Regions from separate parts of the Klebsiella sp. MISC125 genome, predicted to be linked through region 1. Evidence: predicted binding sites of a transcription regulator. Region 1 holds the regulator's gene; each other region holds the start of a gene.
The links. The regulator Fur, encoded in region 1, represses iron uptake genes when iron is present. The targets are predictions, from matches to a motif close to ATAATAATGAGAACNACTATCAA.

Region 1 (4,189 bases):
TACCGGTGCGGCAGGCTGGGAAACGGCGGAAAACTTCAACATGCGCCGTAAAATGTCGGATGCACTCTCGCCAATATGCTTGGTGTGGCTGGCAATATAGCTATAGAGTTCATCATCAACTTCAATTGTTTTCATCTTAATCCAGTACGATATCTTTTCTGAATACAAGTTGTCGGGATTATAAGGACAAATCCCAACCGCGGATAGCGTCAAACCAGGATGGCGGTAAAACTCGGAAATCTTCCGGGTCTTGCAGCCGGATGGCAGAATGTCCAACATAATACCCTAACCCGACGGAGCGAAAAAAAGAACTTTGCCATGAAATTAAATAGCCGAGCGCAATCTGCACAGAATCCGCACAATAATCCCCCTATCGTCCTGGTCCATGGCCTTTTTGGCAGTCTGGATAACCTTGGGATCCTCGCCCGCGATCTGGTCGCTGACTACGATATTTTACAGGTCGATATGCGAAATCACGGTCTTTCCCCGCGCGCACCAGAGATGACCTATGCCGCGATGGCTCAGGATTTGATTGATACTCTCAATGAATACCAAATAGAAAAAGCGACCTTTATTGGTCACTCAATGGGCGGCAAGGCGGTCATGGCGCTGAGCGCGCTGGCCCCGGAGCGCATTGCGGGCCTGGTTGCGATAGATATTGCCCCTGTGGATTATCACGTTCGTCGCCATGATGAAATCTTCGCCGCCATCAATGCCGTGACCGACGCCCACGCGGCCACTCGCCAGCAGGCAGCGACGGTTATGCGCGAACACCTTCATGAAGAAGGCGTCATTCAGTTCCTGCTGAAATCCTTTGTGGACGGTCAGTGGCGGTTTAACGTGCCGGTATTGTGGGAGCAATATGACAATATCGTCGGCTGGCAAACCATCCCCGCCTGGCCGCATCCGGCGCAGTTTATCCCCGGCGGTAACTCACCCTACGTAACCGATGCCTACCGTGAGGCTCTGCTGGCTCAATTCCCCCAGGCACGGGCCCATGTGATTGCCGGAGCCGGACATTGGGTACATGCAGAAAAACCAGAGGCCGTTTTACGGGCAATACGCCGTTATTTGACCTCCATAGCCGCGTAACTGGCTAAAATCTGCCCGACCGCGCGGCAGAATGCCCGCGGTCGTTGGCGCAGCCCCTCGCCTGATGTATTATGGCGGGCTATCTGCGTCGGCTATGCCCGACAGCTTGTTTCCCCCGAAGTCACTCTGAATCATGGCAAAAGAACAAACGGACCGTACGACATTAGATTTGTTCGCAACCGAGCGTCGGCCGGGTAGACCGAAAACCAATCCGCTTTCACGCGACGAACAGCTGCGTATCAACAAACGCAATCAGCTCAAGCGCGATAAAGTTCGCGGTTTGAAGCGCGTTGAGCTGAAGCTCAATGCCGATGCGGTTGATGCGCTCAATGAGCTGGCCGAAGCCCGCAACATGAACCGCAGCGATCTGATTGAAGAGATGCTGATGAACCAACTGGCGGCCCTGCGCAGCCAGGATAAAGCCTAAAACCCTCAAAAAATAAGCTTTCATGTAGCAGAGTGTGCAGTCGGGCGTGATTGCTGTTTCCGCGCCCTTCTCAGTTCTGCTATCATTGCCCCTATCTGTGGGCATTTAAGTCCCTACCACATCATTAAGTTTCAAGAGGTTATTTTACTCATGGCAATCATCGGCATCTTTTTTGGCAGCGACACCGGCAACACCGAAAATATTGCAAAAATGATTCAAAAGCAGCTTGGTAAAGATGTTGCTGATGTTCGCGACATTGCCAAGAGCAGCAAAGAAGATCTGCAAGCTCACGATATTCTGCTGCTCGGCATTCCAACCTGGTACTACGGTGAAGCACAGTGTGACTGGGATGATTTCTTCCCGACGCTGGAAGAAGTCGATTTCGACGGCAAACTGGTCGCGCTGTTTGGCTGCGGCGATCAGGAAGACTACGCTGAATACTTCTGTGATGCGCTGGGTACCATTCGCGACATCATCGAACCGCGCGGCGCCACTATCGTTGGTCACTGGCCGACTGCTGGATATCATTTCGAAGCATCTAAAGGTCTGGCAGATGATGACCACTTCGTGGGTCTGGCCATCGACGAAGACCGTCAGCCAGAACTGACTAACGAACGCGTGGAAAAATGGGTAAAACAGATTTCTGAAGAGCTGCACCTCGAAGAAATCAAGAATGCCTGAGTCTAAACGGCGTTATCGTCAGATTTCGCCGAATTAATAGATAAAAGCAATCAAAGTTATAGCTACAAGTTTTTAACTTTTAATCACATATCTGTACAATGTCCTCTGATTTAACGAGGTCACGTGAAGCACTTTGTAGCCAGTGCCTCGTTTTTGACAGCATACAAGGCCCGATGCTTGCAGTTTTCATTTCACCATGGCAGTTCTATAATGAGACGCATTACATCGGGTGATTCTCTGTATTACTTCCGCTGATGGAAGTAGATCGTTTAGCAACAGGACAGATTCCGCATGACTGACAACAATACCGCATTAAAGAAGGCTGGCCTGAAAGTAACACTTCCACGATTAAAAATCCTGGAAGTCCTGCAGGAACCGGATAACCATCATGTCAGTGCGGAAGACTTATATAAACGCCTGATTGATATGGGTGAAGAGATTGGCCTGGCCACCGTCTACCGCGTACTGAACCAGTTCGACGACGCCGGCATCGTCACTCGTCATAATTTCGAAGGTGGTAAATCCGTTTTCGAACTGACGCAGCAGCATCATCATGATCACCTGATTTGCCTCGATTGCGGCAAAGTGATCGAATTTAGCGATGACTCAATTGAAGCTCGTCAGCGTGAGATTGCCTCCCGACACGGTATTCGCCTCACCAACCACAGCCTGTACCTGTACGGTCACTGTGCAGAAGGCGATTGCCGCGAAGATGAACATGCCCACGACGCGGTGGAAAAGTAATTCCCCGTTGCGTAAGCAGCAAAAAGCCAACCTGATGGTTGGCTTTTTTTATGGCTACGAAAAGTAAAAATCAGGGTTTCGTGTTGTTGCTACGAATCTCTTTCCAAATCTGGTCACAGCGCGACTGTACAGCCTGATCGTTACCGGTTTTACGCGCCTGGATACATTGCTGGTAATCCAGTACTCGCACGCTTTCCTGGGTGGCGAACTGCTGATGCTGCTTCTCTTGCTTCAGAACGTCTAATACGCTCTGGCAGGCTTCGACTTTATCTGGGTTACCTTCAGCAGTATTAATACAGGCGCTGTAGGCATCTTTTAACTTTGAATCCTCTTTCGGCGCTGGCGACTGCGTGCAGGCAACCAGACCTGCCGCCATAATAGCGACAAGCAATAGCTTCTTCATAATCGACCTCGGGAAATTGCGGCAGGCTCATGCCCGCCGCACTGGCATCAGAAAATGGTGAATGGAGCAATAACCATGAACTTCACGTCGCGCTCATCCTGGAAGATGTTGCCGTAGCCGCCGCTCCAGCTTGGGATATCGGAGTGGTTGTCGTATTGAGTAAAGTGCAGTTTAAACAGCGTACCCTTCGCACGTCCTTCCTGTACGGTGTACATCGCATCCAGGCTGTAGGCTGACTCTTCCAGACGTTTGTCAGGGTTGTAGTAAGCATCAGGAGAAGACATTTTTCCTGGTTTTGCATCCCATGCATAAACGTAGGACGCGCCGAAGGCCCAACCCGGCATATTCCAGTTCTTCATGTCATACATCGCCCCGAAGAACACCGCTTTTTCACCGTTGGCGTTGAAGTCAGAGCGGTTATCCCACCAGACATCGAGACGACCGTTAGATGAGGCGTAAGTCGGCGTCATACGTTGCAGGAAGTAGCCCTGCTGACCATCGGCTTTAACCCAGGTTCCTTCCAGGCGCAGGTCGAGAACATCGGCAACTTTATAGCCAAAGGTCAATGCCTGCAGCCAGGCGGTACCATCATAAATATCGTTCGCCCCGCCGTTACTGACTTTATCGCGAGTACCGTAGAACTGGTAGCTGGTGTTTAGCGGCGTGCCTGCGATATCAAATTTGTAGCTGGCCTTAGCGAAATACTGGTCGATGTAACCCTGTGCCTGGCCAAATGCGGCTTCCAGCACGAGGTCATTTTTAAAATCATACTTGGCGCCGAGAGAGTGGAGATAATCAACCTTGGTTTTCTTATCGTTCTGGTAGAACTCGTCCATTTCAAT
Region 2 (4,189 bases), 2.9 Mb from region 1:
AACGTCTTCAATGTAGGGATTCAGACCTCGGTTCTCATGCACCACCACCACGGCAGGCGCTTTGTCAGTGATTTTCGTCGGCGTCACCATGTACGCCCGTACTTCGCCATGGCCATCGGGCGAGGGATAGTGAATATATTCCGGACGGATATCCGGGTCGGTAAACGCCACCTGCTCCGCCAGAGCATAGTTAGGCTTCAGCAGATTAAACAACGCTAACGCGGTCATCCCGCCGACGGCATATTTTCCCGCCATCTGCAGAAACTCGCGTTTGCTGATTTTGCCGTGAGCATAGTAGTCATAGTACTCCAGCAACTGCTGTGGGAAATCTTTGGCCGTCAGTCGCGTCATCATCCTTCCTCCGTTATTAAGCGCCCTTTAAGCAAAGCAGAAGCTCGGGTATGCGCCAGCGGAGAAGAGTAGAAACAGGAGAAAAGAGCCCAGTGAGCGGGCCTACAGGGACACTAGATTTGTAGGCCGGGTAAGGCGCAAGCCGCCACCCGGCAGAAATACAAGCACAATGCCTAAAACAGGTATGCCATCAGCTTCAGTGTTTAACTTTCGTCAGACGATCGAGATAGCCCATTACAAAGGCCGACAGCACGAACGTCAGGTGGATAATGACGTACCACATTAGCTTATTATCGGGGACGTTTTTTGCATCCATAAACACCCGCAGCAGGTGAATGGAAGAGATAGCCACAATGGAGGCAGCAACCTTATTTTTCAGTGAGGTAGCATCCATTTTACCCAGCCAACTGAGCTTTTCTTTGCCCTCGTTGATATCCAGTTGCGAGACAAAATTTTCATAACCGGAGAACATGACCATCACCAGCAGACCGCCCACCAGGGTCATATCCACCAGCGACAGCAGGGTCAGAATCATATCCGACTCACTGACGCTGAAAATATGCGGCAGTATGTGGAAGATCTCCTGAAAAAATTTGATCGTCAGCGCAATCAGCCCAAGCGAAAGGCCAAAATAAACCGGTGCCAGCAGCCAGCGCGAGGCATACATAGCGTTTTCCAGAAAGCGTTCCATAAGATCCCGTAAGTTAGCAAAAACGAACGGTATTATATCGCAACAGAGCAACGTTATAGCAACAGCTTACCAACAGAACAACTATCAGATGGGCGTAAAAAAGGCTGGCACAAGGCCAGCCTGGGGGAGATGCACTGGAGAGGGGGTTATTTTGCTTTTACGGTTTCTTCGCCCACCAGACCAATCTTCAGATAGCCCGCCTGATGCAAAGTATCCATAACTTTCATCATCGTCTCGTAATCCACGGTTTTATCCGCGCGGAAGAAGACCGTCGTGTCTTTCTTGCCTTCAGTCAGAACATCCAGCGACGTAATCATGCTCTCTTCAGTGATCGGGTCATTACCGAGGAACATGGTTTTATCCGCTTTCACCGACAGATAAATAGGCTTTTCAGGGCGCGGCTGCGGCTGGCTGGAAGACGCCGGGAGATTCACCTTCACGTCTACGGTAGCGAGCGGAGCCGCCACCATAAAGATGATCAGCAGCACCAGCATGACGTCGATAAACGGCGTCACGTTGATGTCATGCATTTCGCCGTTATCATCGAGGTTTTCGTTAAAATGCATTGCCATAAAGCATCAACCTACGCGTAATTTCTGTGCGGTACGGACCGACTTAACGCCGCTGGCGCTCAGGTCGAGGTCACGGCTTTGCAGCAACAATACCTGGGCCGCAACATCGCCAAGGGAAGCTTTGTAGCTGGCAATCATACGGGCGAAGATGTTGTAGATGACAACAGCCGGGATCGCGGCAAAGAGGCCTATCGCCGTCGCCAGGAGCGCTTCCGCGATGCCTGGAGCAACAACCGCCAGGTTAGTGGTTTGCGTCTGGGCAATACCGATAAAGCTGTTCATGATGCCCCAGACGGTACCAAACAGGCCGACAAACGGGGAGATTGCACCGATAGTCGCCAGATAGCCATTACCACGACCCATATAGCGACCGACCTGCGCCACGCGACGCTCAAGGCGGAAACCGGTACGTTCTTTAATGCCTTCGTTATCTTCCACGCCTGCGGAAAGCTCCAGCTCGTTCTGCGCTTCATTGAGCAGCTGTGAAGTCAGGCTTTTCGCATGGAAAGCGCTAGCGATGTCGTTGGCCTGGTCGAGAGAGCGTGCTTCAGCAACCTGCTGCTGTTCGCGCTTGAGGCGGCGTTTGCTGGCCAGGATCTCTGCGCCTTTGCCGAAAAAGATAGCCCATGTGACGACCGACGCCAGAATCAGGCCAATCATCACTACCTTAACGACAATATCGGCATGATGATACATACCCCAAACGGAGAGATCCGCCTGCATCAAATTATTACCCACACTGTATCTCCAGGACGTAAATCACAAAATCTGCGCACAATAATATCAAAACGACATCGAATTGATAGTGGTTCTCATTAGTATTTACACTGTGCAGCAAATCACGTTTATTTTCCTTGCGCTTACGCAGTAAAAAAGTTGCTGGCTCCGGCTTTAGGAAAATTTTTACCTGTATCCGTCGATGCCCGGTACACAAATAAGTATTCATGTTAGTTTAGACGTCCAGACGTATAAAAACAGGTTATCTGAACATGACTGATAAACATCTTGATACTGCGCTGGTCCACGCTGGCCGCCGTCAAAAGTATACTCAGGGCTCGGTAAACAGCGTGATTCAGCGCGCGTCATCGCTGGTTTTCGACACCGTCGAAGCCAAAAAACAGGCCACCCGTAACAGGGCCAAAGGCGAGCTGTTTTACGGTCGTCGCGGCACCCTGACCCACTTTTCCCTGCAAGAAGCGATGTGCGAGCTGGAGGGCGGTGCAGGCTGCGCCCTTTTCCCCTGCGGCGCAGCGGCGGTCGCCAATAGCATCCTGGCCTTTGTCGAGCAGGGCGACCATGTTCTGATGACCAATACTGCCTACGAACCGACCCAAGATTTTTGCACTAAAATCCTCGCCAAACTTGGCGTAAGCACCAGTTGGTTTGACCCATTAATCGGTAGCGATATCGCTCGCCTGGTGCAGCCCAACACCCGAGTGGTATTTCTGGAATCCCCCGGCTCCATCACCATGGAAGTTCATGATGTTCCGGCAATCGTTGCGGCGGTTCGCAGCGTCTCCCCCGAAGCCATCATCATGATCGACAACACCTGGGCGGCGGGCATACTGTTTAAAGCGCTGGATTTCGGCATCGATATTTCCATTCAGGCCGGAACCAAATACCTGATTGGCCATTCCGACGGGATGGTCGGCACTGCGGTATCCAATGAGCGCTGTTGGGCGCAACTGCGCGAAAATGCCTACCTGATGGGGCAAATGCTGGACGCCGATACCGCCTATATGACCAGCCGCGGCCTGCGCACTTTAGGCGTACGCCTGCGTCAGCACCATGAAAGCAGCCTGCACATCGCCGAATGGCTGGCGCAACACCCGCAGGTGGCGCACGTCAATCACCCGGCGTTGCCCGGCAGCAAAGGGCATGAGTTCTGGAAACGCGACTTCACCGGCAGCAGCGGCCTGTTCTCTTTTGTGCTCAATAAACGCCTGACCGACGCCGAGCTTTCCGCCTATCTGGATCACTTCAGCTTGTTCAGCATGGCCTACTCCTGGGGCGGGTTTGAATCACTGATTTTAGCCAACCAGCCGGAGCAAATCGCCGCGATCCGCCCGGATGCTGAAGTCGATTTCAGCGGCACCCTGATTCGCGTTCACATCGGGTTAGAAAATGTTACCGATCTGCTGGATGATTTAGCGGCGGGCTTTGCGCGTATCGTGTAGAGTGACAGTGAGTGGCAACATTAGCGGACGTTTTTAAGAGAAGCAGCCGCTTGAGTTGCGCCCGGGATCAAGGTGCTCGGGCCTCTTCAGGAGTACACTAGTCAAAAAATACGGTACCACTTAGGAAAGTCCATGGTTGTCATTCAAGAAATTGTCGCCGCGCTGTGGCAACATGATTTTGCCGCATTGGCAAACCCCCACGTTGTGGGCGTTGTATATCTGGTCATGTTCGCAACCCTATTTTTAGAAAACGGCCTGCTACCCGCCTCTTTTTTACCGGGCGATAGCCTGCTGCTGCTCGCCGGGGCGCTGATTGCCAAAGGCGTGATGGGCTTTGTGCCGACTCTTGCCATTTTGACAACGGCAGCCAGCCTTGGCTGCTGGCTGAGCTATATTCA
Region 3 (4,189 bases), 1.7 Mb from region 1:
GATAACTATTCTGACTATGACCGGCGGAAATCCCCTTCGAGATAATCGTCGAACGCGTGTTTTTGCCGATATGGATCATTTTGGTGCCGGTATCCGCTTGCTGGTGACCGCTGGTCAGCGCCACCGAGAAGAATTCACCGATGGAGTTGTCACCGCGCAGAATGCAGCTTGGGTACTTCCAGGTGATCGCCGAGCCGGTTTCCGACTGGGTCCAGGACATTTTGCTGTTTTCGCCTTCGCACAGGGCACGCTTGGTGACGAAGTTAAGGATCCCGCCAGTGTTGTTGTCGCCGGGGAACCAGTTTTGCACCGTGGAGTACTTCACCTCGGCGTCTTTATGAATGATGACTTCGACCACCGCCGCGTGCAGTTGGTAGCTATCGCGTACCGGCGCCGAGCAGCCTTCAATATAGCTGACGTAGCTACCTTCATCGGCCACCAGAATCGTGCGTTCGAACTGGCCGGTTTTCTCGGCGTTAATGCGGAAGTAGGTCGAGAGCTCCATCGGGCAGCGCACGCCTTTCGGCACGTAGATAAAGGTGCCATCGGATGCGACCGCCGCGTTAAGGGCGGCAAAGAAGTTGTCATTGCCGGGCACCACGGTACCGAGATATTTTTTCACCAGCTCCGGGTGATCGTGGATAGCCTCGCCGAAGGAACAGAAAATAATCCCCTGCTCCGCCAGCTTTTCGCGGTAGGTGGTCGCCACCGAGACTGAGTCAAAAATGGCATCGACGGCCACTTCTCGCCCTTCGCGTACCGGTACGCCGAGCAGGTTAAACGCCTCTTCCACTTCACTGGTCAGAAACGCGCTGGAGCCTGTTTGCTGTGTGGCTCCAGGCTCGGAGGCGCAGGTATCATCGCAGTTGCCGCAGGAGGGCGCTGAGTAATAGCTGTAATCCTGATAGTTCAGCTTGTCGTAGTGCGCTTTCAGCCAATGCGGTTCTTCCATCTCCTGCCAGGCTTTAAACGCATTAAGACGAAACTCCAGCATCCATTCTGGCTCATTGCGGCGTGCAGAAATCGCCCGAACCACCTCTTCATTTATGCCTTTTGCCAGCTCATCAGTTTGTAGCTGGGTGAAAAAGCCTTCTTTATAGTTGAGTGGCCCGCCGCTCCAGGTTTTGACATCGTCAGTTGCTTCAGTATTACGAGACATAGTTACTCCGCCTGAACGCCAAAACTTTCACCACAGCCACATTCGTGCTGGGCTTTTGGATTATGAAATTTAAAGATCTGATTTAAGCCTTCGCGAACGTAATCGAGCTCGGTACCATCGATAAACGGCATGGCCTGCAGCGGCGCCCACAGCTTTGCACCGTCAAGCTCAAACAGCAGGTCGTCTTTCGCCGGTTCGGCGATAAGTTCGAGAACGTAACCAAAACCAGCGCAACCGCTGGTTTTTACGCCTAAACGCAGCCCCTGCATTTCGGGCTGCTTACGGACCAGATCGCGAATATGAGCAGCGGCAGCTGGGGTCATCACCAGCCCGCGCCAGCTAAAATCGTCGGGATTAAATGTTCCTGCATGTGATTCCATCGCTCTACCTCATAGGTTGACGCCATCAGGGCATATCGCTATGTTAGTGATAATGATTATCACTTCAACCCATCTGGAGAAGGGGTATTCCTTCATCAGGCTCTTTTTTTGTACTTTTTATAAGCATAGACCCTGTTCCCCGCGTTTTCAGCCCATCATTTTTTGTTTTAATAGATTGAAAAATAATAAGTTATTTATTAACAGGCGGAGTGCTGAGGCGCAATGGAAAAGATGTATCGAAAATACCGATTTTTGAAATAGAAAAAGAGTCGTTCTGCTGATTACCCCGATGAGTCAAATCAGCTGCTTAGCCCCCAGTTCTCGACTCGCAGTGAGTGAGCGAAAAACGAACAATTCTCATACTAGTTCAAAGCAAATACATTCATGCAATAGATTCTATTCATTTTCATTATAAGTACTCCTGTTTCACAGAAATAAAGATTTATTTGCCAAAAGCTAGCTCGTGTAAAATGAGCTGCTAAATTTTCTTCATCTTTAAACGCAATGTCACAATGCTGACTTATCAGGAACGTATGTAGTACTGAATTATGGATATAGAAACAGATGTAATGTCGATGTGTATGGTCGTATTGTTAATTATAAGCGTTTTGCTCGATTAACCTCTTCCCCCCTATAAATCCGTGAGCCTCGCCGTCATCGGCAAGGCCTTCACATTCGTTAAGAAATAAGGAGATTCATAGGATTCGCCCGCCGTGGGATTGTTTGCCAAAAGCGTAGCCTCTATGCTTTTATCCACAAACTCACGAGGTGATAAAAATGAAAAAAGCAATCATTGCACTTTTCGCAATTGTTTCGATTACAGCCGCCAGCGCTTTTGCAGCAGATAAAGCAGAGGCTCCCGTACCGACAGCCAATAATGCAGGCCATCCGCCGTTTGAACTCACTCAGGGCCACGGTCCGATGCCGTTTCCCCCTTTACCGCCGCAAAAGCCGGTATTATTCTCCGCAACAGTAGCAACCGATAACCCGGTTGAAACCATTAATAAACTCACACCGCTTATTCCTGCCAGCAAAGCTAAACATTATGAAGTTCGCGTGGAAGTCGTGCCTGTACCTGATATTCCGGGCCTGTAAGCCCATAGCTCCGCCATGGATTTATCAGCCAGTCAGGTGATTTAAAACGATTAAAAAAGGCTGCCGACAATGGCGGCAGCCTCTTCATTTTATGACTCAGTTCGTGCGGCGGAATAATTAGCTCTTAATCTTCCTGTAGATAAACAGTACAACCAGCGCACCGATTACCGCCACGATAAAGCTACCAAAATTAAACCCGTCCACCTTGCCAAAACCGAAGAAGGTGCTGATCCAGCCACCGACTACAGCACCGATGACACCGAGAATTACGGTAACGATAAAACCGCCGCCGTCTTTCCCCGGCATAATCCACTTGGCTAAAATACCGGCAATAAGCCCAAAAATAATCCAGGAAATGATACCCATAGCTAACTCCGTCCTCTTTGTTACCTTGCAAATCTTTGGTATCTAAAATATTAGCATATATATTACGAAGTTTTTATGATTTTATATTTATCATGTGAATGCTTGTCATATGAGAGATGATGGTCTACAGATTATGGCGTGGGTAACTCATATAAGGAGTGAAGAATGGGCTATTACGTCATTAAAAAATCGGAAAAGAACGTCTCTCAACCCTGGTATTTTGTGCTAAAGGCGGACAATCACGAAACGATCGCCTCCAGTGAAATGTACTCATCTAAGGAGGCTGCGAAAAAGGGGATTGCTTCAGTGCAGAAGAATGGCGCAAGTGAAATCATTAAAGACGAGACGCAGTAAAGTTCAGGGGGGAAATGCTCCCCCCTGATTACCTTATATCACTGCCGTGGTGAGCCGCGAAGAGCAGCAAAGACGCCCCTGCTCATCAGAGATTTCGATTTGCCAGACCTGATGGCGAGAGCCAACGTGCAGTGCCCGGCACACGCCGCGAACTCTGCCGCTGCGCACCGAACGAATATGGTTGGCATTGACCTCCAGCCCCACCACTTTCTGCTCTCCTTCGCTACACAAATAGCCGGCCACCGAGCCTAACGTTTCGGCTAATACCACCGACGCGCCGCCGTGCAGTAGCCCAAATGGCTGATGGGTGCGACCGTCTACCGGCATCGTCGCCTCGAGCGAGTCATCGGTAATTGCTTCAAACTGAATATCCAGCAGGCCGACCATATTGCCGTCACCCATCGCGTTCAGCTGTTCCAGCGTGCTTTGACGTTTCCAAATCATCCAATAATCTCCAGTAACGCCTGCAGCGGGTGACGGACACCGCTACCTTCAATACGCTTCACCTGGCTACGGCACGAATAGCCGGTAACCAGACAGCGGTTACGCGGTAGACGCTGCATTGCCTGCTGCCAGGAAAGCGCGTAGATAGCCAGCGAGTTGGCGTGATTCTTCACTTCATGACCGTAAGTCCCGGCCATGCCGCAGCAGCCGACATTAACGTTTTCCAGCTTCGCACCGAAGCGCGCAAAAATATCTGCCCACTGTTTGGTCGACGCAGGAAGCGCCGTCACCTCGGTACAGTGGCCAAACAGATACCACGACTCGCCGCCCTGATCCTGCACGGCAGTCGCCGACAGCGCCTGCGGCAGCCACTCATGCACCAGCATCACGC
Region 4 (4,189 bases), 2.0 Mb from region 1:
CACGCTGGCGATCCCCGACGACGCGCCGGACGTCTCGGCGTTTATCTTGTCGCCGGATAGCTTTGCCGGAGGCGCGGTCTATTTTGCGCTGGGAGAGGGTAATCGCTGGGCGGTCTGCTCCCCGGATGGCTGGGAACAAATCGCCTTTTCCGGCAGCCAGAAATGGCTGGCGCTATGGGGCGTTCCTGGTGCGGATCTGCTGTGCGTGGAGCCGCTCAACGGCACCACCGACGATCCCCATTTTGATGGGCAAATAATCCATAAGCGCGGCATTGAGTGGCTGGCGGCGGGGGAAACGCACCACCATCAGCTCTCACTAAGCTTCCCGGCAGACAGCGAACGGCAAGCGGGCTAAACTACCTGACTTAACGCGCGGTCAGGAGAGCCCACAGTGAGTGTGAATAAAAAAAACGTACGCGTCTACCTCGCCAATATTCTCAGTAACCTCGGGGAAACGGACGGCAAAATAGCGGGTTATATCCTGCAACAGCCCGCGCAGGTGGTGCAGCTACCGGTGAAAAAGCTGGCGCTGGAAATTGGCGTAAGCGAAGCCACCATCATCCGTTTTTGCAAGAAAATTGGTTACGCCGGGCTATTGAACCTGAAAGCGGATCTGAAGCGCGAGCTGCTGGACGATAGCGATTTATCGCTGCCTTCGTCGCCGGATATTTTCCTTGATGATTCGCGCAACGACGTGGCGCAAAAAATCGCGCTCACCATTGAAACCTCAACCCGGGAAACCATCGGCCTGCTGGAGATGAAAATCGTCAAACCGGTGGTCGAGCGCTTTTTAAGCGCGCGACGGGTGATGTTTGTCGGTTTTGGCGCATCGGGGCTGGCGGCGCTGGAAGCGCGGGATAAGATGAACCGCTTAGGGATTGATTCCGAAGCCTTTACCGATCGCTTCACCATGACCTTAAAGCTGGCAAACCTGAAGGCCGATGATCTGGTGGTGGCCTTTTCGCACTCCGGGGAAACGCCGGAGGTGGTTAACGCCTTCCGTCTTGCGCAAAAGAAGGGAGCCTGGACGCTGGCAATTACTCATAGCCCCCATTCTCCGCTCACTGAGCTGGCGAACACCTTCTGGCTGACCAGCGGCGAAGCGGGGCCGATGCAGGGTGATTCCATCTCAACGCGTATTGCTCAGCTGTTTATCATTGAATTCCTGTGCACCGAAATTACCCGCCACAACTTACGCGATAGCGGCGTTACCGGTTTGTCGATTAAAGAACTATTGATAAAAGAGCGTATTAAGCGCGAATCTTCAGAGTAAGCATATTGTTTAAAACCCGCAGGCAAAAATAATCCGGCGGGTAATCCTATGATTCTCCTTGTTTGTTATTTACTGACAGCGTATTAATCTTCTTGCTTAAATATTCCTTGCGTGAATAATTAATTAAAAAATATATTAATTAATTATTTGTTCATGGCGAATATATTGGCTTAATCAGTAAAGTTTTGTAAGTAAGATTAACTTATTGCAATTAATAATGAAAATGATTCTCACTTTTATTCACATTGTGAGGGATCGAGTATGTCCACATATGGACGTGAGAAATTATTAATTGGCGCAACCGTGCTGTTATGCGCGCCGGTATTTGCCGAAACGGATAATAAAATTGAGGATGCTGAGACGATTAAAGTTGTGGCATCGGTTAAAAGCACACCAAAAGAAACCAGCGTTTACGCGAATAAAATCGCCGCCCGTCAGCCGGAGCTAATCAAAGATATTCTGCGTGATATTCCTGGCGTTGACGTTGGGGGCACCAACGGATTCAATCAGCAAATCTATATGCGCGGCGTGAGTGATAAAGGCATTAACGTCACCATTGATGGTGCGCGCCAGATGGGCGACCTTTTTCACCATGGCGGTAATTTATTAATTGACCCGGCGTTATTAAAGCAGGTTGACGTTTCAGTGGGTGCGAACTCTGTGGTCAATGGTTCTGGAGCACTGGGCGGCGCGGTGAAATTCACCACTGTTGATGCATCTGATTTATTGCGGCCGGGCGAAAGCTTTGGCGCTCGGGTAAAAACCGGCTATGACACCAATAACGACGAATGGTCTAATTCGCTGACGCTATTTGGGCGGGTAGCGGATCGCGTTGACCTGCTGGGCTATATTAGCCGCAGCGATTACGACTACGGTGAGAGCGGCAACGGCACGCGTATCGGCGCAGATGGCAAAGATAAGAGCTATTTATTCAAGGCTGGCGTTGATCTTTTTGAAGGGCAGAAAATAAAGGCCTCGGCTGAGCGCGTAAAATCGGATGGTGAATATCCGTTCCGCGCAGAATTCTCTTATCGCCCGACGACCACCGCGAATTTCCAGGACTACACGCCACAAAACTTCATCCGCGAAACCCAAACCCTCGCTTATGAAGCGGTTGATGGTAGCGGCTGGATCGATCTGAAAGTCGCTGGCTATCACACCAAAAATGAACTCGATCGCAGCCAGCCGCATAAAAATATGGCCGCAGCGATTCGTTCCGGCGAAGCGAGCGCCAGCGTTAAAAAGCGTTGGAATAGTCTGGATAGCGGTTGGGTGAACAATGTGGAAACCTGGGGCGTTAACGTTGATAACCGCTCAGAATTCCAGACCGGCGCTTTTGGCCACACGCTACGCGTAGGCTACGAATGGTTCCAGACCAAAAACCACCGTGATGATTACCAGTATTCCAGCGGCCGAAAAACTGCCTCCTGGAACGGCGAAAAGGGGACCAGCAACTCCGGGTATCTGGAAAATGCCGTGCAGTTTGGCGGGCTGACGCTCACGCCGGGGATCCGCTACGATCACTACCAGGCCGATATGCTGGGCGATCAGGATCAGACGTTCACTGAGTTCTCCAAAGCCTTTGGCGCCGAGTATCGTTTTGAATCCGGTTTTGGCTTATTTGCTAACTATACGGAGCTGTTTCGTGCGCCGGATACCACGGAGTCGATCCGCGTGAATTCCAGCGAGTTTAACCAGAAAAACCAGCTCGATCCGGAAACCGGTGATAACAAAGAGGTCGGGATTTTCTTCGACCGTCGCGGTCTCATTGCGCAAGACGACTCACTCAGTATTGTCGGCAAATATTTCCGCACGCATTACGACAATCTTATCGTCCAGACGGCGGTTCCCGGCGTTTCTGAACTCACGGAGCGTTTCAATGCCGGTAATGCGGTTGTCGATGGTTATGAAGCGTCGGTAAATTATGCGGTAAACGATATTATTACCCGTTTCAGCTATTCCCATATCAGCACCGATTATAAGTCGCCATTGATGGTCAAAGGCGTCGCGAAATATGGCGATATTCTGGGGCGTGATACCGGTGATAAATATACCGTTGGTTTGACGTATCTGCTGCCGAAATATGATGTTGCTATGCACTGGAATTCGCTGTTCTACACACGTTATAAAGATGCGGAAACGAAAAAGCCCGGCTATGGCGTGAACGATCTGGCGGTTGAATGGGCGCCGACTTCCGGTACGCTGGATGGCCTGACCTTAAGCCTGGGGTTATACAATATCTTTGATAAAAACTATGTATCCCACACCTCGCGCAACAGCTATGGCGTACTGGGCGCGGACTACGAACCGGGGCGGAGCTTCCGCGCCAGCGTGGCTTATCAGTTCTAACCGTAAACAAGTCGGGGCTACAGGTTTCCAGCCGTCTGTGGACCCGTAGCCAGGACAAGGCGCGTCAAGCGCCGCCTCCGGGAAATGCGCCGGGGCTCGCGGAATTTCCTTTTGCTTCGCGGTTTTTTACCGCAGCCTGCACCATACTTACCTTTTTGTTGGCGAAAGGAGCAGGCAATGAAACTGATCGGCAGCTATACCAGTCCCTTTGTGCGCAAAATTTCCGTCATTCTGCTGGAAAAAGATATTCCCTTCGAGTTCGTCAACGAATTCCCTTACAACGACGTCAATGGCGTAGCGCAGTATAACCCGTTGGGGAAAGTGCCCGCGCTGGTCACCGACGATGGTGAATGCTGGTACGATTCGCAGATTATCGCGCAGTATCTGGAGCAGCTCGGCGTCGCGCCGAATATGCTGCCAGCGGAGCCACAAGCCGCGTTGAAAATGCGTCAACTTGAGGCGCTGGCTGATGGCGTTATGGAAGCCGCACTGGCTCTGGTGCGAGAGAAAACGCGCCCGGCAGCGCAGCAGTCTGAAAGCGAACTGCTACGCCAACGGGAAAAGGTC

Region 2: a site for Fur is predicted at 2,414-2,436, ahead of exbB (tol-pal system-associated acyl-CoA thioesterase). Genes of this name have one in related genera too.
Region 3: a site for Fur is predicted at 1,580-1,602, ahead of sufA (Fe-S cluster assembly scaffold SufA). Genes of this name have one in related genera too.
Region 4: a site for Fur is predicted at 1,491-1,513, ahead of ACMYSL_RS00300 (TonB-dependent receptor domain-containing protein). Genes of this name have one in related genera too.

Annotation. Positions count from the first base shown of each region.
Region 1 is NZ_CP180448.1:4,317,898-4,322,086, forward strand. It holds gene seqA (replication initiation negative regulator SeqA) at 1-135, opposite strand, end outside; gene ybfF (esterase) at 319-1,092, shown strand; gene ybfE (LexA regulated protein) at 1,226-1,519, shown strand; gene fldA (flavodoxin FldA) at 1,670-2,200, shown strand; gene fur (ferric iron uptake transcriptional regulator) at 2,492-2,944, shown strand; gene chiQ (ChiQ/YbfN family lipoprotein) at 3,015-3,347, opposite strand; gene chiP (chitoporin ChiP) at 3,395-4,189, opposite strand, start outside.
Region 2 is NZ_CP180448.1:886,091-890,279, reverse strand. It holds gene yghX (YghX family hydrolase) at 1-351, opposite strand, end outside; gene ACMYSL_RS04260 (TIGR00645 family protein) at 548-1,042, opposite strand; gene exbD (TonB system transport protein ExbD) at 1,189-1,614, opposite strand; gene exbB (tol-pal system-associated acyl-CoA thioesterase) at 1,621-2,352, opposite strand; gene metC (cystathionine beta-lyase) at 2,604-3,791, shown strand; gene yghB (DedA family general envelope maintenance protein YghB) at 3,924-4,189, shown strand, end outside.
Region 3 is NZ_CP180448.1:2,580,265-2,584,453, reverse strand. It holds gene sufB (Fe-S cluster assembly protein SufB) at 1-1,159, opposite strand, end outside; gene sufA (Fe-S cluster assembly scaffold SufA) at 1,162-1,539, opposite strand; gene ACMYSL_RS12160 (hypothetical protein) at 2,317-2,634, shown strand; gene ACMYSL_RS12155 (GlsB/YeaQ/YmgE family stress response membrane protein) at 2,752-3,000, opposite strand; gene ACMYSL_RS12150 (YegP family protein) at 3,166-3,354, shown strand; gene menI (1,4-dihydroxy-2-naphthoyl-CoA hydrolase) at 3,388-3,798, opposite strand; gene ydiJ (D-2-hydroxyglutarate dehydrogenase YdiJ) at 3,795-4,189, opposite strand, start outside.
Region 4 is NZ_CP180448.1:62,033-66,221, forward strand. It holds gene ACMYSL_RS00290 (aldose 1-epimerase family protein) at 1-355, shown strand, start outside; gene ACMYSL_RS00295 (MurR/RpiR family transcriptional regulator) at 392-1,273, shown strand; gene ACMYSL_RS00300 (TonB-dependent receptor domain-containing protein) at 1,535-3,622, shown strand; gene ACMYSL_RS00305 (glutathione S-transferase) at 3,800-4,189, shown strand, end outside.